DNA from 2 places in the Paraburkholderia atlantica genome. Region 1 is predicted to be linked to the other one. Evidence: riboswitches for the same ligand, from Rfam matches in the RefSeq annotation. Region 1 holds a riboswitch; the other holds the start of a gene.
The links. Region 1 has a riboswitch for cobalamin ahead of BC1002_RS03515 (TonB-dependent receptor domain-containing protein). Riboswitches for the same ligand answer to the same signal wherever they lie in the genome.

Region 1 (15,174 bases):
GGTGTCGCCCGGCGTGTTCGATCGCACCGAGCCCTTCATACCGCTCGAAGCCGGCGCGACCGTACCGCCGGATCTCGATCATGAGGGCGCGCACGAAGCCGCTCCCGCTCAGCTCCCACTCGACGCCGACGCACTCGCCGCACGTTTGCACGGACGCTTCCAGAGTTTTCTGACAGGCGAAGGGCGCGGCATCATCGAGGCGCGCTGCCGCGATGCAGTGCAGCAGCACACGAGTCTGCTCGTGAGTCAGATCACGCGCGAGGTCGCGCAGACGCTCGAAGCCGAGATGACCGATTGGGTACGTGAAGCGGTGGAAGAAGAAATCGCGCGGCGCTCGCGTTGACGCCACGGCGACACGAGAGGTCCGTTATTTGAGTGTCAGTACCCAGGCCGCCAGCGTGGCTGCCTGATCCGGCGTCAGCTGCGTGTTCGCGGGCATCGGCACGGTTCCCCATGCGCCGGTGCTGCCATCGAGGATCTTGTGCTTCAGATAGGTCGCGGCGTCGTCGCGTCCCGCATACCGGATGGCAACGTCGTGCAATGCCGGCCCCATGAACGGGCGGGTGACCGAGTGGCAGCTCATGCAGTTCTTTTGCTGGGCGAGCGCGAGGCCGGCTGCTTCTGCACGGACTGCGGGACTCGTGGCGCTCAATGCGGCGGCGAGCGCAACAGAAGCTGCTACGGCTGCGTACGACATCGATTTCATTATGGTCTCCGCCAGTGCAGATGCCCGGCTCGTGGTGCACGCATTATAAGAGCAAAGGGGCGCACGGATTTTCGTGCGCCCCTTGCGTTTTTGCGTAGCGTGCCGGCGGGTTCGTCCGGCGGAGCGGAGCGCGCCGGCTGTAGTAATTAACCTGTGACCGCCCCCCGATTCGCCGGCAGCGCGAGCGCGAAATACTTCGCCATCACGCCGCGTGTGTAGCGCGGTTTCGGCGCCTGCCATGCGGCGCGCCGGCGTTGCAACTCGGCGTCGTCGATGTTCAGCTGCAGCAGCAGTTGGTGTGCGTCGATCGTGATCGAATCGCCTTCCTGCACGAACGCGATCGTGCCGCCGACGAACGCCTCCGGCGCGACGTGCCCGACCACCATGCCCCACGTGCCGCCCGAGAAGCGGCCGTCGGTGATGAGCCCGACCGATTCACCGAGCCCCTTGCCGATGATCGCCGAGGTCGGTGCGAGCATCTCCGGCATGCCGGGGCCGCCCTTCGGGCCCAGATAGCGCAGCACCACGACATCGCCGGCGACGATCTTGTCGGCGAGGATCGCTTCGAGCGCGCTCTGCTCGTCGTCGAATACGCGCGCGGGGCCCGTGATGACCGGGTTTTTCAGCCCGGTGATCTTGGCGACCGCGCCGTCTTCGGCGAGATTGCCCTTCAGGATCGCGAGGTGGCCTTCCGCGTACAGTGCCTTATCGATCGGGAAGATCACCTGCTGATCGCCGCGCGGTTTGCTGGGTACGTCCTTCAACTCCTCGGCGATCGTTCTACCGGTGATCGTCATGCAATCGCCGTGCAGCAGCCCGGCGTCGAGCAGGATCTTCAGCACCTGCGGAATGCCGCCCGCCTTGTGCAGATCGGTGGCGACGTACTGGCCCGACGGTTTCAGGTTGCAGATCACCGGCACTTTCTTGCGCATGCGCTCGAAGTCCTCGATCGTCCATTCGACCTCGGCCGCGTGCGCGATCGCCAGATAGTGCAACACCGCGTTGGTCGAGCCGCCGGTTGCCATGATCAAGGCAACCGCGTTTTCGATCGACTTCTTCGTGATGATGTCGCGCGGCTTCAGATCCATTTTGACCGCTTCGACGAGTACGCGCGCCGATTCGGCGGCCGAGTCGACTTTCTCCTGATCGGGATTGGCCATCGTCGACGAATACAGTAGCGACATGCCGAGCGCCTCGAACGACGAACTCATCGTATTGGCCGTGTACATGCCGCCGCACGAACCGGTCGACGGACATGCGTTCTTCTCGATGCCCTCGAAATCCTCCTGCGACATGCGGCCCGCCGTGAATTCGCCGACCGCCTCGAACGACGACACGATCGTCAGATCGGTGCCTTTCCAGTTTCCCGGGCGGATCGTGCCGCCATACACGTAGATGCCCGGCACATTCATGCGCGCGAGGCCGATCATGCCGCCCGGCATGTTCTTGTCGCAGCCGCCGATCACGACCACGCCGTCCATCCATTGCCCCTGCACGCAGGTCTCGATGCAGTCGGCGATCACCTCGCGCGATACCAGCGAGTACTTCATGCCCTCGGTGCCCATCGACATGCCATCCGAGATCGTCGGCGTGCCGAAGGTCTGCGGATTCGCGTCGGCGCGCCTGATCGCGGTGACGGCCGCGTCGGCGAGCCGCTGCAGGCCGGCGTTGCACGGCGTGATCGTCGAGTGGCCATTGGCGACGCCGATCATCGGTTTGTCGAAATCCTCCTTCTGATAGCCGAGCGCGTAGTACATCGAGCGATTCGGGGAACGCGCGATGCCTTGCGTGATGTTCTTAGAACGACGGTTGTAGGCCATGGGGAGCTCCAAGTCTTGCTGTTCTGATCAATGCGCGCGGCGGCGTCCGCGCGCGCATCCGTTCAGTGTAGTTCCGCCAGACCGTGCAAACAGGCGGTTTTGCATGACGCGCGTCGCATGTATTATTCCCGGCTATTTAGGTCGTAAAATATATTAATCATGCTGCCGACGATTCCCGATCTGCGCCAGTTGCGCTATTTCGTCACCGTCGCCGAGGAAAAGCACTTCGGGCGCGCAGCCGCGCGTCTGTCGATGACGCAGCCGCCGCTGTCGCAGGCGATTCGCGCGCTGGAAGAGACGCTCGGCGTCGAGCTGTTCGCGCGCACCAAGCGTTCGGTCGAGCTGACCGCGGTCGGCACCGATCTGCTGCCTGAGGTGCAGCGGCTGCTCGCGGCCGCGGAAGGGTTGAGGCCGCTCGCGCAGAGCCTCGCGCGCGGCGAGGCGGGCGTGCTGTCGCTCGCATTCGTGTCGACCGCGGATTACGGCCTGCTGCCGCTCCTGCTGCGCGATTTCGGCGCGCGGCATCCGCGCGTGCGGCTCGAGCTGACGGAGGCGACCAGCGACGTGCAGGTCGAGGAACTGATGGCTGGGCGTATCGACGCGGGCCTGGTCATCGCACCGCTGCCGTCGCGGCATGCGGCGCAGCTGTCATGGCTGCCGATCGCACGCGAGCCGCTGGTGATCGCGATGTCGACGGAGATGGCGCAACGCTTGCAAGGCGGCATGAACAAAAACGGCAAGGGCAGGCCAAATGAAGACCCCGCCGCCGAATGGCTCGATACGCCCGTCAGCCTGCGCGATCTCGGCGACGCGCCGCTCGTGGTCTTCCCAAGACGTCTCGCGCCAGGCTTTTATGACATCATTATGGATTGCTACGGCGTCGCCGGCCTCGCGCCGCGGATCGGCCAGGAGGCGATCCAGATGCAGACCATCGTGAGTCTCGTGTCGGCCGGCATGGGCGTCGCACTGGTGCCGCAATCGTTGCGTAACCTGCGGCGCACGGGCGTCGTGTATCGGCCCCTGTCCGAGTCGGTGCCCGCAATCGAAACGGGCCTCGTCTGGCGCACCGACGAGGTCAGCCCGGTGCTGGCGGGCTTCATCGATATCGTGCGCGCGCATGCGGCGAGCGTGGCGTCGCGTGTCTAGATCCCGCTTTTTATTCCCGTAAAACTGCTTTCGAACCTGAACTGCCCATAACTACACGATGCTCATTCACCCGAATTTCGACCCTGTCGCCATCCATCTGGGGCCGCTCGCCGTACGCTGGTATGGCTTGATGTACCTCGTCGCGTTCGTCGCGGCGATCGTCGTCGCCCGGCTGCGGCTGCGGCTGCCGTACGTCGCCGCGCAAGGCTGGACCGCGAAGGACATCGACGACATGCTGTTCTTCGGCGTGCTGGGTACGATCCTCGGCGGCCGGCTCGGCTATGTGCTGTTCTACAAGGCCAGCTTCTATTTCGCGCATCCGCTCGACATCTTCAAGGTGTGGGAAGGCGGCATGTCGTTTCACGGCGGCTTTCTCGGCGTCACGATCGCGATGATGCTGTTCGCGTATCAGCGCAAGCGGTCGTGGCTGCAGGTCACCGACTTCGTCGCACCGATGGTGCCCACGGGCCTCGCGGCAGGCCGGCTTGGCAACTTCATCAACGGCGAACTGTGGGGCCGGGTCACCGATCCGGCCGCGCCGTGGGCGATGCTGTTCCCCGGCGCCGCGCCCGACGACGCCACCTGGCTCGCCGCGCATCCGCAACTGGCCGCGCAATGGCATCTGAACGAAGTGTTTGCGCAATATCACATGCTTCCGCGGCATCCGTCGGAGCTGTACGAGATCGCGCTCGAAGGCGTGGCGCTGTTTTTCGTGCTGATCTTCTTCTCGCGCAAGCCGAAGCCACTCGGCGCGATTTCCGCGATGTTCCTGATCGGCTATGGCCTCGCGCGCTTCACAGTCGAATTCGCGCGCGAGCCGGACGATTTCCTCGGCCTGCTCGCGATGGGGCTGTCGATGGGTCAATGGCTGTCGCTGCCGATGATTCTCGCGGGCATCGGCCTGATGGTGTGGGCGTATCGCCGTGGGCGTCGCGAGCCGGCGCAGGCGGTCGGCGCGAACTGACCTGTGCCCCGGCTGGCGTAGCGAACGCTGCATGAAAAAACGCCACGGCATCGATGGATGCCGTGGCGTTTCTCTTTGATGCGCTGGCGTACGCGCGTGCGCGTCACTTCATCTGCACCGACCCCGACACGTTGACCGTCACCGTCGACGTACCGCCTTCGAGCGGCATCGGCGCGTTCTTCGCGTCGGCGCCCATCGCGCGTGCGCTCATCATCATCATCGGACGCGGCATCACGCCACTGTGATTCACGTTGACCTCGCGGATCGAATAGCCGCTAAAGCCGAACGCCTGCGAAGAAGCCGCGGCCTGCTCGCGAAACGATTTGATCGCCTCGCCGCTGAGCCGCTGTTCGGCGGCGCGCTGCGCTTCCGGCGACAGCGAGAAACGCACGTTGCCCACCTGCATGATCGATGCCATCTGTCCGGCGAGCTTCGAGGCCGCGGCGAAGTCGCGCGATTCGAGCACGACTTCCGTGCGGCCGCGCCACGCCGAGATGCGTCCGTCGCGGTCCGTCGACGGGAAGATCGAGAACGCGCCCGAGCGCGCGGTCACGCCGGCGACGCCGCGCGCTTTCTGCAATGCCGCGTCGGCGCGTTGGTTCAGCGTCGATGTCAAGGCCGACGGCTCGCTCGCTTCCTGCTCGTAAAACAGCGTGATTTCGACTTCGTCCTGCGGGACTTCGGCGCTCGCCTGCGCATTCAGAGACAGCACTCCCGAAGGCTGCGGCATCATGGTCTGCGCGCGAGTGGGCGCCGAGTTCAGCGCGAGCGCCACAGGCGCGCCAAAGGCGAGCGCGAGTGCAAGGGCCCGTGCGGGTTTTGTCGTCATGGCTGGAATCCTTGTTTGAGCAGGTTGTGCACGTTCGACGCGAGCGCCGCGTGATGACGCAATGTGGCGCGCGGTTTGACGGTTGCGCGGGCGAATGGATCGGGTGCCGTCTAGCGGTTGGTCCGAGCTCGCGCTTTCGTCGTCCGATTAGGCGGGTTTTACCGACGCTTGGTTCCCCAATTAGCGCTTCGCCGCCGCATCGGAAACGACGACCTGGACGCGATCACGACAGTGCCCGCGTCGCGCATTTGCCGTTAAACCAGCTGTTTAGTGATGAAGCGCCATTCGGCGTCGGTCACCGGCGTGATCGATAGACGGTTGCCTTTGGCGAGCACGCGCATGTTCTGCAATTCGGCATGCTCGCGTAGTGCGGCAAGCGAAATCAGCGGGATTTTCTTCTTGAACACGACGTCGACGAGCATCCAGCGCGGCGTTTCCGGCGACGATTTCGCGTCGTAGTACGGACTCTTTTTATCGAACTGCGTCGGGTCCGGATACGCGGTCGACGAGACTTCCGCGATACCCGCGATGCCAGGCTCCGGACAGCTCGAATGGTAGAAGAGCACGCCGTCGCCGACCTGCATCACGTCGCGCATGAAGTTGCGCGCCTGATAGTTGCGCACGCCGGTCCACGGCAACGTGCGATGCGGTGCGTTGGCGAGGTCGTCGATGCTTGCTTCGTCCGGTTCGGACTTCATCAGCCAGTAGCGCATGAATCGGAGTGAGCGTATGAGATTGAACGAGGCGCGACAATAGCGGGCGCGTGCGGAAAAGCCCCTGAAACAGGCACTCAAACGAAAAAACGACGACCAAAGAAAAACGGCATCGAACCGAAGTCCGATGCCGTTCCAGATAAGGTCCCCGCCTTAGCCGCTAGGCCGGCATCCTGAACCGAGGGTTCAGAATTGGTCGCAGTTAGCAACACTTCGGGTACATCAGACAGAGTGACGCGCACACCCGTGCTACAAATTTCCGCAACCGTGCACATGGCATTGGTTCAAGGAATATATGACCTTGGCGAACCAGGCAGGGAAGCTAAACCGATGAAGCTACAACACAAACCGTTGAACAACTGACCGGTTCAAAACCGGCCCGCTATTGAGTCAACTACTGCTTACTGCATGCTGTACTGCTCAATCACAGTACCTAGTTGTTCGTTCATTTGCTGCATTGTACGCCGGATTTCTTCAGCAGGAAATGCTTCTCCGTGTCGCACACTGCTTTGCAGCTTAAGCAGTTCCGATGCCAGCGACAGCGCGGCCATCACCGCGATGCGATCGGTGCCGCGCACGTTGCTGCCGCTGCGAATTTTCTTCATCTCGGCGTCGACGCGCGCGACCGCCTCGAGCAGCGCGCCTTCCGTTTCCGGCGAACAGGCGAGACGGTAGGGTACTTCGAGAATCGATACTTCGATCTGCTTGGTGGTCATGCGCTTTCTCCGTGTCGGCTCACGTCGCTTTCCGCTTCCTCGTGTTCGGGCTGGGCGGACTCGAGCAGATCGAGCTGGTTATCCGGTTCGCTGCTCGCGCGTGCGCGCGGCAATTTTTCGAGAATCGCATTCAGGCGCACCTGAGCGTCGTCGATCTTGGCGGACAGCGCGTCGCGTTCAGCTTGCAGTGCGTCGCGCTCGGCACGCAATTGTGCGAGTTCGGTGTGCGTGGCTTGTACTTCGGCACGCGTTTGCGCGAGCTGCTCTTCGAGCGCGATCCGCGCTTCGTTGTGGCGCTGGCTGATCGCAATCAGCTTGCCGATGTTCTGGGAGAGTGATTCGAGTTCGGTGAGCATGTGCTGCGTCCTCTAAAGACATCGCATTTTAGCGCGGAATATTACAGGTTCCGACAATTGTCTCGTTTCGAGACGTAACAGCATCGCTTCGTGCAGGTTCGTTGCGAGTCGTGTCGTCGACCATAAGATAAGAGGCCGGCAATCCGTCGGACAATAACCTGCATTCAACAGAACGGCTTGCGCTCCGGGGGACCTTTCTTGACGCCCCGCGAGGTCGCTCCTACACTTCCCGCACTCTGGTGCCCGCGCGCGCTTTTCGGCGCGCGCAGTTAAACGGGAAGCAGGGCGCGCGCGGTGCCAAAACCGGATGCGCGAACCTGCGCTGCCCCCGCAACGGTAAACGACCGCATGTGATGTGCTCATGCAGGTCGGTCCTAATTGCAAGGTTGGAAGTTCAACCTGCGAGTGTGCCACTGCGCGTCACGCGTGGGAAGGCGGGATCGATGTGTCGTAGCCCGGATACCGGCCAGAAAAGAGGGACGTCCCCGCGAAAACGTTAAACAAGGGGACGCCTCGTGACGCGTCGGCCCGCGGGGAAGCAGGCCGCGCACGCTATCCACAGGAATGTCATCCCATGCTGTCCCCCATCGCCCGCGCGACGCTGCTCGCGTTCGCGAGTCTGCCGCTCGTCGTGCATGCGCAAAGCGCCGAGTCTGTGTCTTCATCGTCCGCTACGGATGCCAGCAGCGCGAACGCCGCAAACGTTGCCGATGCGGCCAATCCCCCTTCCGCCGATGCGTCGGGCAACGTGCTGTCGCCGATCGTCGTGACCGCACAACGCGGAGCGCAAGCGTTGCGCGACGCGATCCCGCAGACCACGCAGTTCGATCAGCAGGACATCGCCGACACGACCGCGACCGATCTGCCCGGCCTGTTGCGACTCGCGCCGGGCGCGCAGATCTCGCGCACGGGTGGCCCCGGTTCGACTACGAGCCTCTTTCTGCGCGGTGCTTCGTCGACGCAATCGCTGCTGCTGATCGACGGCGTGCGCGTCGATTCGGTCAGTCTCGGCTCCGCTCAGCTCGCACAGATTCCGCTCGACCAGGTCGATCACGTCGAAGTAGTGAACGGCAACGTTTCGGCGTTGTACGGCTCGGGTGCGATCGGCGGCGTCGTGCAGGTGTTCACGAAAGACGGCGGCGCTCATCCGCCGCGTTTCAATTTCTCGGTCGGTTACGGCAGCTATCACACGCAGACGCAAACGGCCGGCGTGAACGGCGCGCTCGATCAGGAGGGCCGCACGACCTTCAACATCTCGCTCGCGCGCACGAAGGACGACGGCTTTTCGTCGCTCAATCCGCTCGAGGCGCCGGCCGCGAATCCGAACGCGAACGGCAATCTGAACGAGAGCATCAGCGCGTCGCTGCGCCACAAGTTCACCGACAAGTGGGATGCGGGCGTCAGCTACTTCCAGTCGAACAACAACAACAGCTACGACAATGCGTACGGCGTGCCGACCGATCTGAACAACCTCTATAGCAAGGTGCGTCAGATGTCGGTGTTCGCGAACGGCAAGCTGACCGACTGGTGGACCACCCACTTCACGCTCGCCGAGGGCGACGACCGCAGCGTATCGAACACCAATGGCATCTACGACGACCGCTTCGATACCGACAATCGCCAGTACACGTGGCAGAACGATTTCGCGCTCGCCGCGAACCAGAAGCTGCAATTCGGCTACGAGCATCTCGACCAGACTCTCGACTCCGACACCTTCGCCGCGCCCGACCGTCATGTCGATTCGGTCTTCGGGGGTTACAGCGCGCGCTTCGGGCGCAATCAGATTCAGGCCAACGTACGCCGCGACCAGTACTCCGATTTCGGCGGAGCGAACAGTTACTATCTCGGCTACGGTTTCGACATCACGTCGCACTGGAAGGTAACCGCAAGCTATTCGGATGCGTTCCGCGCGCCGAGCTTCGACGATCTGTACTATCCGATCAGCGGCAACCCGTCGATCCAGCCCGAGCGCAGTCACTCGGTCGAAGCCGCTTTGCAGTACGCGACCGATGCGCTCGGCGTGATGCGTCTGAACGCATTCCAGACGCGCTATACGAATCTGATCAACTACGTGCAGACGATCCCCGGCATCTATCTCGCGGAGAACGTCGGCCATGCGAAGGTGCAGGGACTCGAAGGATCGTGGAGCGGTCATGTCGGCAAGACCGACGTACGCGCGACGTTCACGGTGCAGAACCCGGTCGATCTCGACAGCGGTACCGACCTCGTACGGCGCGCCCGACGCTTCGGGTCGTTCGCGGTGAACCGCAGCATCGGTGGATGGCGGGTTGGCGGCGAGTGGATCGTCAGCGGTCCGCGTACCGACAGCACCGGCAACCTCGGCGGCTATGGCATCGTGAATCTGTCCGCGCGCTACAACATCACGAAGGCGTGGTACGTCAGCGCGCAAATCGACAATCTGTTGAACAAGGACTATGAAACGGCCTACTCGTATAACTCGCCGCGACGCGGTGCCTATGTCACGCTCGGCTGGCAGCAGCAGTGACGCGCGCGCCGGGTTGGCCGCATGCGTGAGCGCACGCGGATGAGTCGCGCGTCCGGTTCTCTATCCGCCGCGCTGGCAACGCCGCGCCCGATGAACGCGAAACGCGCGGCCGCGATCTGGCTCGGGCTCACGCTCGCGGCCGTCGCGCTGCTCGGCGCGTCGCTGGTGCTCGGCAGCGTGCCGCTCCCGCCGTCGCGTGTGCTTGCGGCGCTCGTGCCAACGCACACGTTCGGCGCCACGGGCACCGACGATCTCGCCGGCGAAATCGTGCGCACGTTGCGTTTGCCGCGCGCGCTCGCGGGCTTCGCGTGCGGCGCATTGCTCGCGCTCGCCGGCGCGCTGCTGCAGGTGCTGCTGCGCAATCCGCTGGCCGAGCCGTACGTGCTCGGCGTGTCGGGCGGCGCGGCCACCTTCGCGCTGGTCGCGATGATCGCGGGCGGCGCATGGTGGATCGTCGATGCGAGCGCGTTCGCGGGTGCGTTCGTGTCGATCCTGCTGGTGCTCGGCCTCGCGCGTCGCGAACTGTGGCGCGGCGAGCCGCAGGACACGTCGCCGCGTTTGCTGTTGACGGGCGCGGTGATCGCGGCCGGGTGGGGCGCGATGATCACGCTGCTGCTGAATCTCGCGCCCGATAGCCGTCTGCGCGGCATGCTGTTCTGGCTGACCGGCGACCTCAACGGCGGCGCTCTGCCGTGGACCGCGCTGATCGCGCTCGCGCTCGTGTTGCTCGCGATCGTGCCGGCCGCGCCGCGTCTGAACGTGCTGCTGCGCGGCGACGCGGCCGCGCAAGCGTTGGGCGTCGCGGTGATGCCGCTGCGTTTGCGCGTGTACCTGGTCGCGTCGCTGGCGGCGGCCGCGGCGGTGACGACCGCGGGCACGATCGGCTTCGTCGGTCTCGTCGTGCCGCACATACTGCGGCTCGCGTTCGGCAACGACCAGCGCATGCTGCTGCCGGCGGCGGCACTCGGCGGCGGTGTCGCGGTGATGGGCGCGGATCTGATCGCGCGTACCGTGATTGCGCCCGCGCAATTGCCGGTCGGCGTGATTACTTCGCTGGTCGGCGTGCCGGTGTTCCTGTGGATGCTGCTCAAACGCCGCCGATGATGCAAGCCGAACCCAACCCGACCTCTACCATGCTGAGCACGCAGCGCCTGACGTTGCGCGCCGGCGCGCGCACCTTGCTCGACGCGTTCACGCACACCTTCAATGCGGGCGAAGTCTGGTGTATCGCCGGGCCGAACGGCGCGGGCAAGACCACCTTGCTGTCGACGCTGGCAGGCCTGTTGCATCCGGCGGCGGGCGATGTCGAACTCGATGGCGTGCGCGTGGCCGACTGGCAGCCGCTGCCGCTTGCCCGGCGCCGCGCGCTGATGCCGCAAAGCGCGGCCGATGCGTTCAATGCAAGTGTGCTCGACATCGTGCTGCTGAACCGCTTCCCGCATCTGGGCGGCTGGGGCTGGGAGCGCGATGAAGATCGCGCGGCCGCGCAGGCGGCGCTCGAATCGCTCGGTCTTGCGGACTTTGCGGCGCGCGACGTGCTGTCGCTATCGGGCGGCGAGCGTCAGCGCGTCGCGCTTGCGGCAGTGCTGTGCCAGGACGCGCCGCTGTTGCTGCTCGACGAACCGTTGGCGCATCTCGACCTGCATCATCAGATCGACTGCCTCGAAGCGCTCGTCGCATGGACGCGCGAACCGGGACGCAACCTACCGCGCAGCGTGCTGTTCTCATGCCACGACCTGAACCTCGCGCGCCGCTTCGCGACGCACGCGCTGCTGCTCGACGGCGCGGGCGGCGCGTATGCGGGCCCGGTGCGCGACGTGCTGACGCCCGCGTTGACGAGCCGCGCGTTCGGCTATCCGCTGATTCTGATTCGCGACGGCGAGCACGAGGCGCTGATTCCCGCGCCGCGCGCGCGTCATGAATCGCCTGCCGGTCATGACGCACAGTCAGGCTGATATTTACCCCCATACCTTGTCTCGATCACACCTATGACTCGCATCCCACTCCCGGCCGGTTTGCCCGAAGTCGCGCCGCTCGATCAGACGCTGCGCGCCGAGTTGCAACGGATCATCGATACGCGCACCAAACCGCCCGGCAGCCTCGGCCGGCTCGAGACGCTCGCGCGCCAGATGGGTCTGATCCAGCGCAGTACACATCCCACCGTGCGGCGTCCCGCGATGATCGTTTTCGCGGGCGATCACGGTATCGCCGCCGAAGGCGTGAGCCCGTATCCGCAAGCGGTGACCGCGCAGATGGTCGCGAACTTCATTGCGGGCGGCGCGGCGATCAATGCGCTCAGCCGCGTCGCCGGTCTCGAACTCGAAGTGGTCAACGCGGGTATCGCGACGCCGCTGCCGTCCACGGACGGACTCGTCGACATGCCGGTCGGGCGCGGCACGCGCAACTTCGCTCACGAGCCAGCGATGACGCACGCCGAAGCGCTCGCCGCGATGCAGGCGGGCGCCGCGCGCGTGCGTCATCATGCGGCGCTCGGCACCAACGTGATCGGCTTCGGCGAGATGGGCATCGCGAACACATCGGCGGCCGCGTGTCTGATGAGCCGCCTGTGCGGCGTGCCGATCGACGACTGCGTCGGCCGCGGCACCGGCCTCGACAATGCCGGACTCGCGAAGAAGCGCAACGTGCTCGCGGCGGCGCTCGCGCGTCATGCCGACGCATGCGCGCCGCTCGACGTGCTCGCGACCTTCGGCGGCTTCGAAATCGCGATGATGGCGGGCGCGTTTCTGGCCGCCGCCGAGGCGCGCATGACGATCCTCGTCGATGGCTTCATCGCGACGTCGGCGCTGCTGGTCGCCGATACTCTGTCGCCCGACGTGCGCGAGTACTGCGTGTTCGCGCATGCGTCGAACGAGGCCGGGCATCGGCGCATGCTCGATCATTTCGGCGCGCAGCCGCTGCTGTCGCTCGACATGCGGCTCGGCGAGGGCACCGGCGCCGCGCTCGCGGTGCCGCTGCTGCGCGCGGCCGTGGCCTTCGTCAACGAGATGGCCAGCTTCGATTCCGCAGGCGTCGCGGATCGCGAACCGTGACGCGCTCGAACCCACGCTTCGCGGCAACGCGAAGCTCCGCCCGCATCGCTGCAAACATGCACTCGCCACGTCCATGAACCCGCTCGCGGAACTGCGCTATTTCTTCACGGCGCTCGGTTATTTCACGCGCGTGCCCGTGCCGCGCTGGGTCGGCTATGAGCCGCATTATCTGAACGCGGCGGCGCGCTATTTTCCGCTCGTCGGCGTGCTGGTCGGCGGCTTCAGCGCGCTCGTCTATCTGGCCGCACTGCGCGCGTTTCCGGCGGGCGTCGCGGTGCTGCTGTCGATGGCCGCGTCGCTGCTGCTGACGGGCGCGTTCCACGAGGACGGTCTGGCCGATTGCGTCGATGCGTTCGGTGGCGCCTATACGCGCGACGATGCGTTGCGCATCATGCAGGACTCGCGCATCGGTGCTTTCGGTGCCATCGCGCTCGTGATCGCGTTGGCGATCAAGTGGCAAACGCTCGCCGCTTTGCCGCCGCTTTCCGCCGCAGGTCTGATTGTTGCGGCGCATGGCGCGAGCCGCGCGTGCGCGATCAGTTATCTGGCCACGCTCGACTATGTGCGCGCCGCAGGCAAAGCCAAGCCGGTCGCGCAGCGTCTGCGCGGGCCGGCGCTGCTGTGCGCCGCGCTGTTCGGGCTGCCGTGGCTGCTGTGGCCGAACGGCCCCGGCGCGCCCGACTGGCGTTTCGCCGCGCTCACGTGTGTGGTGCTGTTGGCGCTGCGCTTCGCGATGGGCCGTTATTTCGTCAGACGCATCGGTGGCTATACCGGTGACTGTCTCGGCTTCGCGCAGCAGATCTTCGAATTGAGCATCTATCTGGTGGGGCTTGCATGGATATCGTCCTGATTCGACATCCCGCTGTCGCGCTCGAGGCGGGGGTTTGTTACGGCCATAGTGATGTCGCGTTGGCGGAAAGCGCCGAGGTCACGTCCAATGCGTTGGCGGTCAAGCTCGCGAGCTTGCAGGTGCCGGCGCCGCGCGTGCTGATCACGAGTCCGCTCACGCGCTGCGCCGCGCTCGCGAACGAGATCGCCAACGACTTCGGCTGCGTGGTCAGCCACGACGAGCGTCTGAAGGAGATGGATTTCGGCGACTGGGAAGCGCAGCGCTGGGATACGATCGATCGCGCCCAGCTCGACGACTGGGCCGCCAATTTCGAGCATGCGCGCGCGCATGGCGGCGAAAGCGTCGCGCAATTCGTCGCGCGTGTGCGAGCGTGGTTCGATGCGTTCGCGCTGACGCGCGAGCTGTCGCCCGCGTACGTGGTTACGCACGCGGGCGTGATGCGCGCGATCGCGTCGTGGGTGCTGGAGGTGCCGCTCGCGCGTTGCCTGCAGTGGTCGCTCGATATGACGGGGATCGTCTGGTTGCGGCGTAACGACGAGACGCTACAGTGGTCGCTGGTGCGATGGAATGCGTGACCCGCCTGGTCATCCGCGGAACTGAGCGTGTTTCTTGGGCGACCCGCGGCGCGTCATGGCGCGGGTTTGTTTGTGCGCGAGCGCGCCAGTTCGAGGTCCTCGCACAGTTGCCGCGCGCCTTGTGCGATGCGCGGCGCGGGGCGATTGATCAGATCGCCGTCGATCGCAAACAGGTTGTTGTTCGCGACGGCCGCGAGACGCGGCCACGCGCGCCATGTGTCGAGTTGGGGCAGCGTCGTGTCGGGCTGCGTCGCGCCGGACGCAGCTGTGACGATCGCCTGCGGATTCGCCGCGAGCACCGCTTCGGTCGATACAGTCGGCACGAGCGGCTGCAGGTCCGCGAACACGTTGCGGCCGCCGCATAGCGTGATCACGTCGCTGATCATGTGCTCGTCGTTGAGCGTCATCAGCGGCCGGTCCCATACCTGATAAAACACGCTGACTACCGGGCGATTCGCATACCGCGCGCGCAAACGGGCGATGTCTTCGCGATAGGCGGCCGCCGCCGCGTCCGCGCTCGTCGAGGTGCCGAGCAGCCGGCCGAGCTTCGTCAGCGACACGGCGATATCGTCGAGACGGCGCGGCTCGCTGAAAAAGAGCGGCACGTGCAGTTCGCGCAAGCGCTCGAGCTGGTGCTGCGCATTGCCATGCCGCCACACGACGATCAAATCCGGTTTCAGCGCGACGATGCGTTCCAGGTCGAGGGCCTTGTTGTCGCCGACGCGCGGCAGTTGCTTCGCTTCGGGCGGATAGTCGCTGTACGACACCGCGCCGACCATCTTCGGGCCCCCGCCCGCGGCGTACAGTAATTCGGTCACATGCGGGGCGAGGCTGATCACGCGCTGTGCGGGCGCGGCGAGCGTGACGGTCGCGCCGCTGTCGTCGGTGACGGTGATGGAGGCGTGCGCGCTCAGTGCAGTTACAGCGAGCGCTGCGGCGCTGA
Region 2 (15,174 bases), on a different replicon from region 1:
CACCCTACGCCGATGAACGTTGCGTAGGAAACCTTGGGCTTACGGCGAGGGGGCCTTTCACCCCCTTTATCGCTACTCATGTCAGCATTCGCACTTCCGATACCTCCAGCACACTTTCCAGTGCACCTTCGCAGGCTTACGGAACGCTCTCCTACCATGCACATTAATGTGCATCCGCAGCTTCGGTATATGGCTTAGCCCCGTTACATCTTCCGCGCAGGACGACTCGATCAGTGAGCTATTACGCTTTCTTTAAAGGGTGGCTGCTTCTAAGCCAACCTCCTGACTGTTTTAGCCTTCCCACTTCGTTTCCCACTTAGCCATATTTGGGGACCTTAGCTGGCGGTCTGGGTTGTTTCCCTCTTGACACCGGACGTTAGCACCCGATGTCTGTCTCCCGTGATTGCACTCTTCGGTATTCGGAGTTTGCTATGGCGAAGTAATCCGCAATGGACCCCACAACCATGACAGTGCTCTACCCCCGAAGGTGATACACGAGGCACTACCTAAATAGTTTTCGGAGAGAACCAGCTATTTCCAGGTTTGTTTAGCCTTTCACCCCTATCCACAGCTCATCCCCTAACTTTTCAACGTTAGTGGGTTCGGTCCTCCAGCACGTGTTACCGTGCCTTCAACCTGGCCATGGATAGATCACCTGGTTTCGGGTCTACACCCAGCGACTGGACGCCCTGTTCGGACTCGCTTTCGCTACGCCTGCCCTAATCGGTTAAGCTCGCCACTGAATGTAAGTCGCTGACCCATTATACAAAAGGTACGCCGTCACCCCTTACGAGGCTCCGACTGTTTGTATGCATGCGGTTTCAGGATCTGTTTCACTCCCCTCCCGGGGTTCTTTTCGCCTTTCCCTCACGGTACTGGTTCACTATCGGTCGATCACGAGTATTTAGCCTTGGAGGATGGTCCCCCCATCTTCAGACAGGATTTCACGTGTCCCGCCCTACTTGTCGTACACCCAGTTCTTTCCCGCTGTTTTCGTCTACAGGGCTATCACCTGCTATGGCCGCACTTTCCAGAGCGTTCGACTAACAATGAGAATAAAGAGTACAGGCTGATCCCATTTCGCTCGCCACTACTTTGGGAATCTCGGTTGATTTCTTTTCCTGCGGTTACTTAGATGTTTCAGTTCACCGCGTTCGCTTCACATGACCTATGGATTCAGTCATGGATACTCCATTAGGAGTGGGTTTCCCCATTCGGACATCTCCGGATCAAAGCTCGTTTGCCAGCTCCCCGGAGCTTTTCGCAGGCTACCGCGTCCTTCATCGCCTGTGATCGCCAAGGCATCCACCACATGCACTTGTTCGCTTGACCCTATAACGGGTGTGTCTCAATGATTGCTCACCGCAGATCACATGCCGCTACAGGTTGAGTATTCGTGTTGCGCCGTATTCCAAAGGCAATCTCTCGATTCCCTTAAAATACATCGATACAATCACAACCCTGATTCACCTACTCACGCACCCATCTCCAGGTACGCTTTCGTGAATCTCTTTACTACTTCTTCCTGATTGTTAAAGAACGACAGCCGATATCACGATTTGATCGTGTACCGCTCTGACTGGCTCAATCGCCAATGCGCAACGCTCTGCCTTCATGCAGAACCCTGCGCATTGAGGATTGGTGGAGGATGACGGGATCGAACCGACGACCCCCTGCTTGCAAAGCAGGTGCTCTCCCAGCTGAGCTAATCCCCCAGTCTCACACAACACACACTCCAGAGGTTTCACCCGACCAGCTCACCAGACAAGACAGTGGTGGGTCTGGATGGATTCGAACCATCGACCCCCGCCTTATCAAGACGGTGCTCTAACCGACTGAGCTACAGACCCCTGAGTCTGTCTGCGTTGCTTCTACCAAACTACAGCCGATAAGCGTGAGCACTTGAGTGCAAGGAATGCATAGCTCTGGAAAGGAGGTGATCCAGCCGCACCTTCCGATACGGCTACCTTGTTACGACTTCACCCCAGTCATGAATCCTACCGTGGTGACCGTCCTCCTTGCGGTTAGACTAGCCACTTCTGGTAAAACCCACTCCCATGGTGTGACGGGCGGTGTGTACAAGACCCGGGAACGTATTCACCGCGGCATGCTGATCCGCGATTACTAGCGATTCCAGCTTCACGCACTCGAGTTGCAGAGTGCGATCCGGACTACGATCGGTTTTCTGGGATTGGCTCCACCTCGCGGCTTGGCAACCCTCTGTTCCGACCATTGTATGACGTGTGAAGCCCTACCCATAAGGGCCATGAGGACTTGACGTCATCCCCACCTTCCTCCGGTTTGTCACCGGCAGTCTCCCTGGAGTGCTCTTGCGTAGCAACTAGGGACAAGGGTTGCGCTCGTTGCGGGACTTAACCCAACATCTCACGACACGAGCTGACGACAGCCATGCAGCACCTGTGTGATGGCTCCCTTTCGGGCACTCCCAGCTCTCACCAGGATTCCATCCATGTCAAGGGTAGGTAAGGTTTTTCGCGTTGCATCGAATTAATCCACATCATCCACCGCTTGTGCGGGTCCCCGTCAATTCCTTTGAGTTTTAATCTTGCGACCGTACTCCCCAGGCGGTCAACTTCACGCGTTAGCTACGTTACCAAGCCAATGAAGGCCCGACAACCAGTTGACATCGTTTAGGGCGTGGACTACCAGGGTATCTAATCCTGTTTGCTCCCCACGCTTTCGTGCATGAGCGTCAGTATTGGCCCAGGGGGCTGCCTTCGCCATCGGTGTTCCTCCACATCTCTACGCATTTCACTGCTACACGTGGAATTCCACCCCCCTCTGCCATACTCCAGCGCTGCAGTCACCAATGCAGTTCCCAGGTTAAGCCCGGGGATTTCACATCGGTCTTACAGCACCGCCTGCGCACGCTTTACGCCCAGTAATTCCGATTAACGCTCGCACCCTACGTATTACCGCGGCTGCTGGCACGTAGTTAGCCGGTGCTTATTCTTCCGGTACCGTCATCCCCCCGGGGTATTAACCCAGAGGTTTTCTTTCCGGACAAAAGTGCTTTACAACCCGAAGGCCTTCTTCACACACGCGGCATTGCTGGATCAGGCTTGCGCCCATTGTCCAAAATTCCCCACTGCTGCCTCCCGTAGGAGTCTGGGCCGTGTCTCAGTCCCAGTGTGGCTGGTCGTCCTCTCAGACCAGCTACAGATCGTCGGCTTGGTAGGCCTTTACCCCACCAACTACCTAATCTGCCATCGGCCGCCCCTTGAGCGCGAGGTCCCGAAAGATCCCCCGCTTTCCTCCACAGAGCGTATGCGGTATTAATCCGGCTTTCGCCGGGCTATCCCCCACTCCAGGACACGTTCCGATGTATTACTCACCCGTTCGCCACTCGCCACCAGACCGAAGTCCGTGCTGCCGTTCGACTTGCATGTGTAAGGCATGCCGCCAGCGTTCAATCTGAGCCAGGATCAAACTCTTCAGTTCAAACCTGTTACTGTTTTCGGTTCAGTTACGAACCGGTCGCTCACTCAACGTACTGACGATGATTGATCCGTCTTTCGACAGATAAACCTTCCTCTAATACTGTGTGAGGCTTCTGATACTTTTGCCTTGCAGCAGACTCCGAAGAATCCGCCGCCGCATTCCGCATCAAGCGCCCACACTTATCGGCTGTTAGTTTTTAAAGATCGATCCGCGAAACCCGCTGCGCCTGAACCACCACCACCCGGCACTGCTTCGTTTGCGTCGCTGCGTCTGCAGCAGAGAAACGAGATTATGGAGAGCGATCGACAACGCGTCAAGCCCCTTCTGCGAATTTCTTTTGTGAGCAAAAGGCTCTCGTCTCCATCTAATCACCGAGAACCCCCAAAAGAGTCAACTCACGTCAGCCCCAAAAAGAAGCAAAAATAGTTAGCCTTCAGATTCAATTCACCGAGATCCAGATACCGACAAAACAAAATAGTCCGAGCACAGCTCGAACCGACCGCCGCTCCCCAAATTAAAGTTTTACCCTTGCTCGCCGTCAATCAGATCATCCCGCCACTTAAATTAGCTGCCGACTATGGACAATCCCGTCGACGCACCCGTCGAGGAAACCCAGCGCGCCGCTGCATCGCCGGTTCTTGAGCCTGATTCGGTGCCGGTAGGCACACCGCTCCCATGGCCGATCGTCGATGCCGACGGCACGCTGCTCTTCGCAAGCGCGACGACGCTCGCGACCGCCGACGAACGCGCCTTTCTGTTTCAACACTTCCACCCGCACCGCGGCGACCTGCACGACCTCGGCGCCCAACAACCGCCGGCGCCCGAGGCTCTGCCTGATCACACCGGCGAGTTGACGCTGAAGGACATGCACCTCGAGATCGGCGCATTGATCGGCATGCGTTCGCAACTCGGCAGCGGCGCGCCGATGCACCCATGCCGCATCATCGGTTTCGCGCCAAATCATGCGCTGTTCGTCACGCCTCCGATGCAGCACGGCCAGCCGCTGCCGCTCACGCCCGGCGATAACGTCGAACTCGTCGCGATCGCGAGTCAAGCCGTGTTCCGTTTCGTCTGCACGGTAGAAGCAGTCTGCCGCGTGCCGTTCGACTATGTGGTGTTGTCGAGACCTGGCTTGGTCCGCCGGCTACGCGAGCGCAAATCGATCCGCGTCCACGCGCATTTGCCCGTGCGGTTCGGCATCGGTGGGACCGGCGACACGTACGAAGGCCTCGGACTCGCCAAAGGCATCAGCGCACTCGGCATGTCATTGTGTGCGTCATGGACGTTGGGCGAGGTCGGCGAGCGCCTACGCATCGCGTTCCGGCTGAAGTCGGCCGAGTACGATTCGCAGATCGAGACGACGGCAGTGATCCGCAATGTTCAGAAGGGCAAGACGCCTGGCGAGCCGTCCATGCATGGGCTCGAACTGGATCAACTCGATTCCGCTCACCAGATGGCGATGAAGGTGTTCGTGTTCGATCGTCAGGAGGATGTGCAGCACTGGTCCAACGGACTGAAATAAGCGCTACGGCCAGCAACCAACGCTCGTGCCGACGCAGTTGGCCGACCTCGCTGGGCACGCGTCGATCAGCCGATCAACTCTTCCGGTGTCAACCGCCGCGCTCCCCACGCCTCGGCCAGCACCTTGCAACGGCCGAGCGGTATCGCCCCACGCTCGAAATCGACGAACACGACTTCATCGGCGGCGGCCGGCCGCGCGGGTTCGTCGCGCGTGCGGCCGTCGGTCAGAATCCAGAGCCAGCGCTGCTGGGCCGGCCGCCGTCGTGCACTGCGCGCCAGCAAGTGCGCGGCGCTACGCACGCCCGACGCGAGCGGCGAGCCGCCGCCTCCGCCCACGGGCGCAAGCCATCGCTCGTTCCACCAGCGCGGCACGGCGGGGCCGAAGCGGACGTCCGCGCCCCCACCGCCGAAGCAGATCAGCGCGGCCTCGGCGCGCATCCCACTCGCACGGTCGAACAAGGCAGTCAGTAGACCCTTCGCGAGCGCGAGGCGTTGGCCCGCCAGCATCGACCCTGAGCAATCGAGCACGAAACAATGCAGCACACCGGCGCGCGGCGTTTCGCGTGCGAAGCGCAGATGCTCGCGACGCAGCGTGCGCTCTCGCATCGCCGCGAGCGTCGGTGGCCAGGCAATGCGCCGGCCCGGTTCGCCGCGCGACACATCGCGCGAGCCCGCGCTCACGCCTTGCCGCCATCGAAAACCGCTGCGCGAGTCAGCGGCGGCGCCCTTCCGATGGCTCAGCGTTTTTTTACGTCGAGCGGAATGACGCGTTTGACGGGCACAGTCGCGGTCGGCTCGGCCGGCAGGTAGCCCCAGTCGGAGTCGGCGGAAGATCTCGCCGTATCGCCAGACGCACCCCGATCGACGCCTTGCGACCGCGCCTCGCTTTCCGGATGACTCTGATTCGCACGCGGTGAACCATGTTGACGCCGCCGATGAAGCAGCACCGCATCGGCGACGCGCTCCACATGTCCGACCGTCACCGCATCCGCCCGTTCGAACGCGGCCAGTGCGCGCGCCGCGCGCAGCATCACGAGATCGGCGCGCAGGCCGTCGACGGCCGCGTCGATGCATAGCGTGCTCACGCGCGCATGGACGGCGTCATCGAACGACAGCAGCGGCAGCGCCGCACGCGCCGAGCGAATTCGCTGCACGTAGGAAGCCTGCTGCTCCGCGTAGGCGGCACGAAACCCGGCGGGATCGAGATCGAACGCGAACCGCGCTTTGACGATCGCCTGCCGCACCTGCGGCTCGAACGCGTTCTGCAACTCCACCATCAGACCGAAGCGGTCGATCAGCTGGGGCCGCAACTCGCCCTCTTCGGGATTCATCGTGCCGATCAGCACGAAGCTCGCGTCATGACTATGCGACACGCCATCGCGTTCGACAGTATTCACGCCGCTCGCCGCCGCATCGAGCAACGCATCGACGAGCGCGTCGGGCAGCAGATTGACTTCATCGACGTACAGCACGCCGCGATGCGCCTTCGCGAGCAGCCCCGGCGAGAAGCGCAAAGAGCCGTCGCGCAACACGGTTTCGATATCGAGCGTGCCGATCAGACGATCCTCGCTCGCGCCAAGCGGCAGATTCACGAGCTGCCCTTCCGGCAGCAGCTCGGCGAGCGCGCGCGCGGCGGTCGACTTCGCGGTGCCGCGCGGTCCGCTGATCAGTACGCCGCCCAGACCCGGATCGATCGCCGCGAGCACCAGCGCCTGCTGCAACGAGGCTTGGCCGATCAGCGCCGCAAACGGAAAAACCGGCCGCGACGCCGTGCCCGACGCAGAGCCCGCGCTGCCTACGCCGTCCGTTCCTCGCATCGCTCCATTCATGTTTGTCTTCCTTCGATTTGCTGTTCGCTTGCAAGCAGATGCGCTTCCACCTGCGCGCGATAGTCGCCCGGCTGCTGCCACAGCCCCCGCTGCATCGCTTCGAGCAAACGCTCGCAGATCGAATGCAGCGCATGGGAATTGTGCCTTTGCATGAACGCGCGGGTGTCGGCGTCGTTCAGATAAGCATCGGCGACGAGCGCGTATTGATGATCCGCGATCACGCGCGCGGTCGCGTCGTAGCCATACAGATAGTCGACGGTCGCGGCGATCTCGGCCGCGCCCTTGTAGCCGTGGCGCTTCACGCCATCGAGCCATTTCGGATTGACCACGCGCGAGCGGATCACGCGCGCGATCTCCTCCTGCAACGTGCGCACGCGCGGCGCGGCAGGATTGCTGTGATCGGCGTGATAGACGCGCGGCTGCTGACCGGCCAGATGCCGTACCGCCGCGACCATGCCGCCCTGAAACTGGTAGTAGTCGTTCGAATCGAGCACGTCGTGCTCGCGGTTGTCCTGGTTCTGCAGCACCACGTCCATCGCTGCGAGGCGGGCGCCAAACGCGTGATGCGCTTCCTCGCCGGCGCTCTTTTGCGCATACGCATATCCGCCCCACGCCTGATACGCGTTCGCCAGGTCGGCGTCGCTCTGCCATTGGCGCGAATCGATCATCTGCTGCAGACCCGCGCCGTACGCGCCGGGTCGCGCACTGAATACGCGCCAGCCGGCGCGCTTGCGCGCCTCGACCGGGTCCATGCCGCGCGCGATCAGCGCATCGCGTTCGCGCAGCACGCGCGCGCGAATCGGATTCAGCTCCGCGGGCTCATCGAGTTCGGCGACCGCTTGCACGGCAGCATCGAACAGATGCATCACGTTCGCGAACGCGTCGCGAAAGAAGCCGGATACGCGCAACGTAACGTCGATACGCGGCCGGTCGAACGCTTCGATCGGCATGATCTCGAAGTCCGTCACGCGATGACTGCCCGGCGCCCACTTCGGCCGCACGCCGAGCAGCGCGAGCGCCTGCGCGATATCGTCGCCGCCGGTGCGCATCGTCGCGGTGCCCCAGACCGACAGGCCGATCGCGCGCGGATAATCGCCATGCTCCTGCAGATGCCGCTCGATCAGTTGCTGCGCCGATTTCAGGCCGAGTGCCCAGGCGGCTTGCGTCGGCACCGCGCGCGTGTCGACCGAATAGAAGTTGCGGCCGGTGGGCAATACGTCGGGCCGGCCGCGCGACGGCGAACCGCTTGGACCCGGCGGCACGAAACGTCCTTCGAGGCCGCGCTTGAGCTGCGTCATTTCATGCGGGCCGCAAGCGTCGAGGCGCGGCAGCACGGCGTCGCGCAGGCGTGCGATCACCTGTGCCGCTTGCGGCAGATTTTCGTCGGCTACGGCAACGGCCTGCGAACGATCCGCGTCATCGCGATCGACACCGCAGACGCCGCGCAACAGTTCGCCCGCGAGCAACTCCAGGCGCTCGCGCGTATCGCCGCAATGTCGCCACGGTGCGTCACTGACCCGCTGCAATACCTCGGGGCGTGGGCCGTCCCATGCGGCGGCCCAATCCACGCTCAACGGATCGAACAGATGATCGATGCGCAGATCGCGCGCCAGCGCGTCGACGAGTCCTGCGTTGCCGCCCTGTCCATCGCCGATCGGAAAGCGCCCGAGCGCGAGCAACGTATCGCGCCGCTGCACGCCGCGCGGCGACTGCCCGAACGTATGCAGGCCATCGCGAATCTGCGCTTCCTTCAGCTCGCACAGCCACGCATCGACGCGCGTGAGCAGCGCGTCTTCATCGTGCTGTCCGTTCGGCGCCGCGAGACTCAGCTCTTCGTGCAGCCGATGCTCGACGATCGTCGTCAGAATCGTGCGACGCAAGAGCTTCGCGCGACGCGCATCGACCATCAAGGCTTCGTAGTATTCGTCGACCTGGCGTTCGAGGTCTTGCAGCGGCCCATAGTTTTCAGCGCGCGTCAGCGGCGGCATCAGATGATCGATGATCACCGCCTGCGCGCGCCGCTTCGCCTGGCTGCCCTCGCCCGGATCGTTGACGATGAACGGATACAGATGCGGCATCGGTCCGAGAATCAGATCGGGCCAGCACGCGTCGCTCAATGCGACGCTTTTGCCCGGCAGCCATTCCAGGTTGCCGTGCTTGCCGACGTGCACGACCGCGTCGATGCCGAACTGATGGCGCAGCCAGAAGTAGAACGCGAGGTAGGCATGTGGCGGTACGAGCTCCGCATCGTGATAGCTCGCGTAGTCGCCTTGCTCGCGGGAACGCGAAGGCTGAATGCCGACGAACACCTGCCCGCAGCGCCAGCCCGCGATCATGAAGCGACCGCGCCGCAGCGTCGGGTCCTGCGCGGGCTTGCCCCAGCGCGCGTTCAACGCGTCGCGCACGCTCGCCGGCAACGCGTCGAAATGCGCGAGGTAGTCGTCGAGTGCAAGGCTTTGCAGGGCCGGACGCAGATCGCGCACCACGGGATCGTTGGTCACGCCTTCGGTCAGCCTGTTCAACAGCGCGTCGCCGTCGTCGGGCAATTCGCCGACACGATAGCCTTCATCGCGCAGCATCGACAGAATGCCGACCACCGACGCCGGCGTATCGAGCCCCACGCCATTGCCGATGCGCCCTTCGCTCATCGGATAGTTCGCGAGAATCAACGCGACTTTCTTGTCGGCGTTATCGAGCGAACGCAGACGGCACCAGCGGCGGCTCAGCTCGGCGAGAAAGCGCACCCGTTCGAGGTCCGGCTGATAGCGGACCACGTCGACCTGCGTATGCGCACAGCGATACGCGAGCCCCTTGAAGCTGATCGCGCGCGTGATGATGCGGCCGTCCACTTCAGGCAGCGCGACGTGCATCGCAATGTCGCGCGAATTGAGGCCGTGGTTGTCCTTCAGCCAGTCTTCGCGATTGCCGCCGCTCAGGATCACCTGGAACACCGGCGCGTCGCCGGCGAGCGCTAGCGGCTCGGGGTCGTCGATCGCGGACGCGGCGAACGCGGTCGTGTTCAGCACCAGCGCGACGCCATGTTGCGCGCACAGCGACTGCACGACATCGCGGCTCATCGCATCCTTCAACGACGTGATCGCAAGCGGCAGCGGATTGAGCCCTTGCGCTTCGAGCGCATCGATCAGCGCATCGAACACCGCGGTATTGGCGGCCTGCAGATGCGCCTTGTAAAACAGAATCGCGACGACCGGTGCGTCCTCGCGCCAACGCGCCTGCCAATCGGCGACGGTGGGCGTATCGCGCTCGGGGTGATACAGCGACGCGGCCGGCAATGCGCGCGGCGGCTCGGGCTCGCTCCCCCAGTCGAATGCGCGATACGCGATGCAGCGCAAAAACGCCTCTGCGTTCTGCGGACCGCCCTCGCGCAGATAGCGCCACAACTGCTGACACAACTCGGCGCTCGCCGTGCTGCGCGCGAGCAGGTTCGGATCTTCCTGCAGGTCGCCGGAAAACATCGCCAGCGTTTGCTGCTTGCGCTGCGCGAGCGCGACGACCTGCTCGATGCCGTACGGCCAATACGCTTCGCCGCCTAGATGATCGACGACGACCACGCGCGCATGCTGCAACACGTCGTCGAGATAGAAATCGACCGAGGCCGGCTGACGCAGATACGTGACGTTCGCGAGCCGCAGGCTCGGGAAGCCATCGCCGAGACGCGGCACCACGCTCGCGAGCAGCGACAGCGTGGTGTCGGCGGAACTGAGCACGATGATATCGGCGGGCTGCTGATCGATGCGGATCACGCCCTGCGTATCGTCGACGAAGCCGCCCGGCGTCGTGCGCAGCAGATGCATGCTGGTGCGTCCGTTATGCCGTCGCGTTCGACGTCGCGCCGAGCGCCGCGTCGAACGCCTGTTGCAGCGCGGGTTGATCGAGGTCTTCGCCGATCAGCACGAAGCGGCTCAACGCGCCGTCGCCGTTTTCGCCCGCCTGCCAGCGCCGGTCGAAGTAGCTGTCGAAGCGCCGGCCCACGCCCTGGATCACGAGACGCATCGCCGCGCCCTGCAGCGCCGCGAAGCCTTTGACACGGTAAATCGCGTGGTTTTCGACCAGCGTCTGCAACGCGGCGAGCGCCGCGTCGCGCGACGGCACCGATGCCTGCACGACGACCGAATCGAATTCGTCGTGGTGATGATCGGGGTCGTCGGCGGAACCGTGGTGGTCGTGACGCAGATGGATCGTCTGTTCCGACGCCGCCTCGAGCCCCAGCAGCGTATGCAGGTCGAGCTGTCCCCGCTGCGCGCGCACGATCTTCACTTGCGGCGGAATCTCAGCGCGGATCGCGGCTTCCACTTCGTGCTGGCGCGCGTCGTCGATCAGATCGGTTTTGTTCAGAATCACCAGATCGGCGGCCGACAACTGGTCTTCGAACAGCTCGTGCAGCGGTGACTCGTGATCGAGATTCGGATCGGCCTTGCGCTGCGCATCGACGGCGACCGGATTATCGGCGAACTGGCCGCTTGCGGCGGCCGGGCCGTCCACCACCGTCACCACCGCGTCGACCGTGAAGCCATTGCGGATCTGCGGCCAGTTGAACGCCTGCACGAGCGGCTTCGGCAATGCGAGCCCCGACGTTTCGATCAGCACGTGATCGAGTTCATCGCGCCGTTCCGCGAGCTTCTCCATCACCGGGAAAAACTCTTCCTGCACGGTGCAGCACAAGCAACCGTTCGCGAGTTCATACAATTGCCCTTCGGTCTCGACGCCGTTTTCATCGCAACCGATACCGCAGCCCTTGAGGATTTCGCCGTCGATGCCGAGTTCGCCGAACTCGTTGACGATCACCGCGATGCGCTTGCCGCCCGCATGCTGAAGAATGTGCCGCAGCAACGTAGTTTTGCCACTGCCGAGAAAGCCGGTGACGATCGTGACGGGAATCTTGCGCAATTGAGTTTGCATCGTGAGGTCCATCCCTTTGCGTTGCATCGGTCTGCCGCAAAGTCCGCGCTTCGGCCTGCATCGGCTGGCGAATGGAGCGAATGAAGCACGCGCAACAGTACCAGCGATCACCAGACACGGGGACGAACGACGGCATTGCCGCGACAACGGAAATTCAGAAAGCGGAACTGAGGTCATGAACGCGCCGCCGCATCCCCGCGGCGGTCGTTCTGCTTCTTCGGGCCGGTATCCGGGCTGGCGAAAGCGCCGCTTCCCCTTCCCGGACGAGTGGTTTCTCGTCCAGTGGTGATATGTCGACGCGACCTTGCGCGAGGACATCGAAGCCGGCACCGCGGCGCCCGGCTATCAAGCCGGAACCGCTTTTCGCTTACCGTTGCGGGGACAGCACAGGTTAGCCGCTCTAGCGCAGATGGCTCCCTGTTTCCCGTTTAACTGCATGCGCAGGAACGCGCACGCGAGCACCCAAAGTGCGTGCGAGTGTAGGCCCGCGGCCTTGCGCAGTCAAGGAACGCACGGTGCCGGAAAGCGCCGCCGACGCTTATCCGGCAAGGCGCCATGTGCTATCGTATGCGCGCGTTTGGTGCCCGCACATGCGCTCGCGTGTGCAGTTAAACGGGAAACAGGCAGCGCCTCGTGCGTTCAACCTGTGCTGTCCCCGCAACGGTAAGCGACCTGCGGCGCGCGATTCGATTCAGCTTCGATTCCGCCGTGCCGCGCATGCGTTTTTTGATGCCACTGTCCTCGCGAATCTGCAAACCGGGACGGGAAGGCGAAGCGCGTGAGGCCGCCAGCCCGGATACCGGCCAGACGCGGAGGCGGCGCCGCATGCATCCGTGCATCAGGTTGCGCCGCCGGCCGCCGGAATCCGCGGGGAACGGATGTGAAGGCGTAGCAGCGCGGCATCGCGCGTGTCGTGGCGTTCTCTCTGAAGAATCCGCCGCGAACCGCACGAGTGGCCGCGCCCGGATTCGCTGTACCGCATGACCTCTATATTCACTGCCGCGTGCACCGTCGCGCGCCGCTTCTCTCCTCCCATCTCCGCATGGCATGCGCCATGCACGCCGCGATGACGCGCGCCTGGCTGATCGGCGCCGGTCCCGGCGACGTCGAACTGATGACGCTGAAGGCCACCCGTGCGCTCGCGCAGGCCGATGTCGTGCTGGTCGACGATCTGGTCAATCCCGACGTACTGCAGTTCGCACGCGCCAACGCGCAAGTCGTGTACGTGGGCAAGCGCGGCGGCCATCCGTCGACGCCGCAAGCCGATATCGTCGCGCAAATGCTCGGGCATCTGCACGCGGGGCGCAGCGTGGCGCGGCTCAAGGGCGGCGATCCGTTCGTGTTCGGCCGCGGCGGCGAAGAGTTGCAGGCGCTGCAGGCGGCGGGCATCGACGTCGACGTGATCAACGGCATCACGGCCGGCATCGCTGCACCCGCGACGCTCGGCATCGCGGTCACGCATCGCGATTACGCACAGGGTGTCGTGTTCGTCACCGGCCACGGCGCCGGCAGCGGCGAGCCGGACTGGGCCGCGCTCGCCGCGACGCGCATGACGCTCGTGATCTATATGGGCATGCGGCGGCTCGGCGAAATCGTCGGCGCGTTGCTCGCGGCTGGGATGTCCGCCGATACGCCCTGCGCGGCGATCGAATCGGCGACGCGACACGACCAGCGTCACGTGCTCGCGCCGCTTCGCGAGTTTGCCGAGGCGGTCGTGCGCGCGGGGCTCGGCTCGCCGGCGATCGTCGTGATCGGCGGCGTGGCTTCGCTCGCGCTTGCGCGTGAAGCGGCCACGCGCGACGGCCGGGTTGATCACGAACAAGCCGCGAGCGCGATCAAAACGCTGAGCGTCGGCATTGGTTGCCGCTTGCACAGCAATGCCGCTGACATCGAAGCCGCCGTGCGCGCAGCACTCGGCTCGAATGCCTTCGAGCAGATCGGCACCATCGCGACGATCGACACCAAAGCCAACGAAGCAGGTCTGCTCGAATTCTGTTCGCGCCATCAACTGCCGCTGCAATTGTTCAGCCGCGAGCAGATCGCCGCCGCACCGGTCGCGTCGCCGTCGGCGGCCGCGCGCGCGCATCTCGGTATCGACGGTGTGTGCGAGCCGTGCGCGTTGCTGGCGGCAGCGGCAGCGAACTCCGCGACTATCGCGCAAAACGCGCGTCTGATCATACGCAAGACGGTGCTCGCCGGCATCACAGTCGCGATCGCGGTGGCGAACGACACCGCACCCGGCGACGTACCGCCCGTCCATCACGCCCCTCAAGACCAGGACCCACGATGAAAACCGATCCCGAATCGCATCAACGCATGACCGAACGCCGCCGCGAAGGCCACGAAAAGAAGCAGGCCAGCGCGACCGTCGAAAAAGGGCTGCTGATCGTCAACACCGGCACCGGCAAGGGCAAGAGCACGGCCGCATTCGGCATGGCCGTGCGGGTGCTCGGCCACGGCATGCGGCTCGGCGTCGTGCAGTTCATCAAGGGCGCGCTGCATACGTCGGAGCGCGATTTCCTCGGCGCGATCGCGCAATGCGATTTCGTCACGATGGGCGACGGCTATACGTGGAACACGCAGAATCGCGAGGCCGACATGGCGACCGCGCGCAAGGGCTGGAACGAAGCGCGGCGGATGATCGAAAGCGGCGACTACCAGATGGTGATCCTCGACGAGCTGAACACCGTGCTGAAGTACGAGTACCTGCCGCTCGACGAAGTGCTCGCCGTGATCAAAGCGCGTGCGCCGATGCTGCATGTCGTCGTGACCGGACGCCATGCGCCCGACGCGCTGATCGAAGCCGCCGACCTCGTCACCGAAATGCGCGCGATCAAGCATCCGTATCGCGAACAAGGTGTGAAGGCGCAGCGCGGCGTGGAGTTCTGAGCGATGTCCGCGTCCCCCAGGCGGACTCGCCCCGCAGCGTGCCCCGCGCTGTTCATCAGCGCGCCCGCTTCGGGACAAGGCAAGACCACGATCACTGCCGCTCTCGCGCGGTATCACCGGCGGCTCGGACGTCGCGTGCGCGTGTTCAAGACCGGACCGGATTTTCTCGACCCGATGATCCTCGCGCGCGCGAGCGGCGCGCCGGTGCTGTCGCTCGATCTATGGATGGTCGGTGAAAACGCGTGCCGCAACCTGCTCGCGCGGGCGGCGCAAGAAGCCGACCTGATCCTGATCGAAGGCGTGATGGGCCTGTTCGACGGCACGCCGAGCAGCGCCGACCTGGCGACCACGTTCGGCGTGCCGGTGCTCGCGGTGATTTCCGCGCAGGCGATGGCGCAGACCTTCGGCGCGCTCGCGTTCGGCCTGGCGCGCTTCAGATCGCAACTGCCGTTTCATGGCGTGCTCGCGAATCGTGTCGGCTCGGCTCGGCACGCGCAGATGCTGCAGGAAGCGCTACCGGCCGAGTTGCGCTGGTGCGGCCACATCGCCGCGA

Region 2: it holds a riboswitch for cobalamin, as region 1 does, so the genes downstream of both, cobW (cobalamin biosynthesis protein CobW) here and BC1002_RS03515 (TonB-dependent receptor domain-containing protein) in region 1, are expected to answer to the same signal.

Annotation. Positions count from the first base shown of each region.
Region 1 is NC_014117.1:773,377-788,550, forward strand. It holds gene BC1002_RS03470 (DUF2486 family protein) at 1-343, shown strand, start outside; gene BC1002_RS03475 (c-type cytochrome) at 368-706, opposite strand; gene ilvD (dihydroxy-acid dehydratase) at 853-2,526, opposite strand; gene BC1002_RS03485 (LysR family transcriptional regulator) at 2,686-3,672, shown strand; gene lgt (prolipoprotein diacylglyceryl transferase) at 3,731-4,636, shown strand; gene BC1002_RS03495 (SIMPL domain-containing protein) at 4,740-5,465, opposite strand; gene BC1002_RS03500 (EVE domain-containing protein) at 5,720-6,178, opposite strand; RNA gene ssrS (6S RNA) at 6,320-6,501, opposite strand; gene BC1002_RS03505 (cell division protein ZapA) at 6,580-6,894, opposite strand; gene BC1002_RS03510 (ATPase) at 6,891-7,250, opposite strand; cobalamin riboswitch at 7,471-7,735, shown strand; gene BC1002_RS03515 (TonB-dependent receptor domain-containing protein) at 7,825-9,756, shown strand; gene BC1002_RS03520 (FecCD family ABC transporter permease) at 9,796-10,860, shown strand; gene BC1002_RS03525 (ABC transporter ATP-binding protein) at 10,890-11,711, shown strand; gene cobT (nicotinate-nucleotide--dimethylbenzimidazole phosphoribosyltransferase) at 11,745-12,806, shown strand; gene BC1002_RS03535 (adenosylcobinamide-GDP ribazoletransferase) at 12,880-13,656, shown strand; gene cobC (alpha-ribazole phosphatase) at 13,641-14,231, shown strand; gene BC1002_RS03545 (cobalamin-binding protein) at 14,285-15,174, opposite strand, start outside.
Region 2 is NC_014118.1:655,887-671,060, reverse strand. It holds rRNA gene BC1002_RS19070 (23S ribosomal RNA) at 1-1,332, opposite strand, end outside; tRNA gene BC1002_RS19065 (tRNA-Ala) at 1,640-1,715, opposite strand; tRNA gene BC1002_RS19060 (tRNA-Ile) at 1,774-1,850, opposite strand; rRNA gene BC1002_RS19055 (16S ribosomal RNA) at 1,930-3,462, opposite strand; gene BC1002_RS19050 (flagellar brake protein) at 4,040-4,984, shown strand; gene BC1002_RS19045 (vWA domain-containing protein) at 5,050-5,664, opposite strand; gene BC1002_RS19040 (magnesium chelatase ATPase subunit I) at 5,721-6,812, opposite strand; gene cobN (cobaltochelatase subunit CobN) at 6,809-10,627, opposite strand; gene cobW (cobalamin biosynthesis protein CobW) at 10,641-11,732, opposite strand; cobalamin riboswitch at 11,936-12,213, opposite strand; cobalamin riboswitch at 12,294-12,554, shown strand; partial or broken gene cobA (uroporphyrinogen-III C-methyltransferase) at 12,799-13,524, shown strand; gene BC1002_RS39550 (cobalamin biosynthesis protein) at 13,567-14,022, shown strand; gene cobO (cob(I)yrinic acid a,c-diamide adenosyltransferase) at 14,019-14,621, shown strand; gene BC1002_RS19015 (cobyrinic acid a,c-diamide synthase CobB) at 14,625-15,174, shown strand, end outside.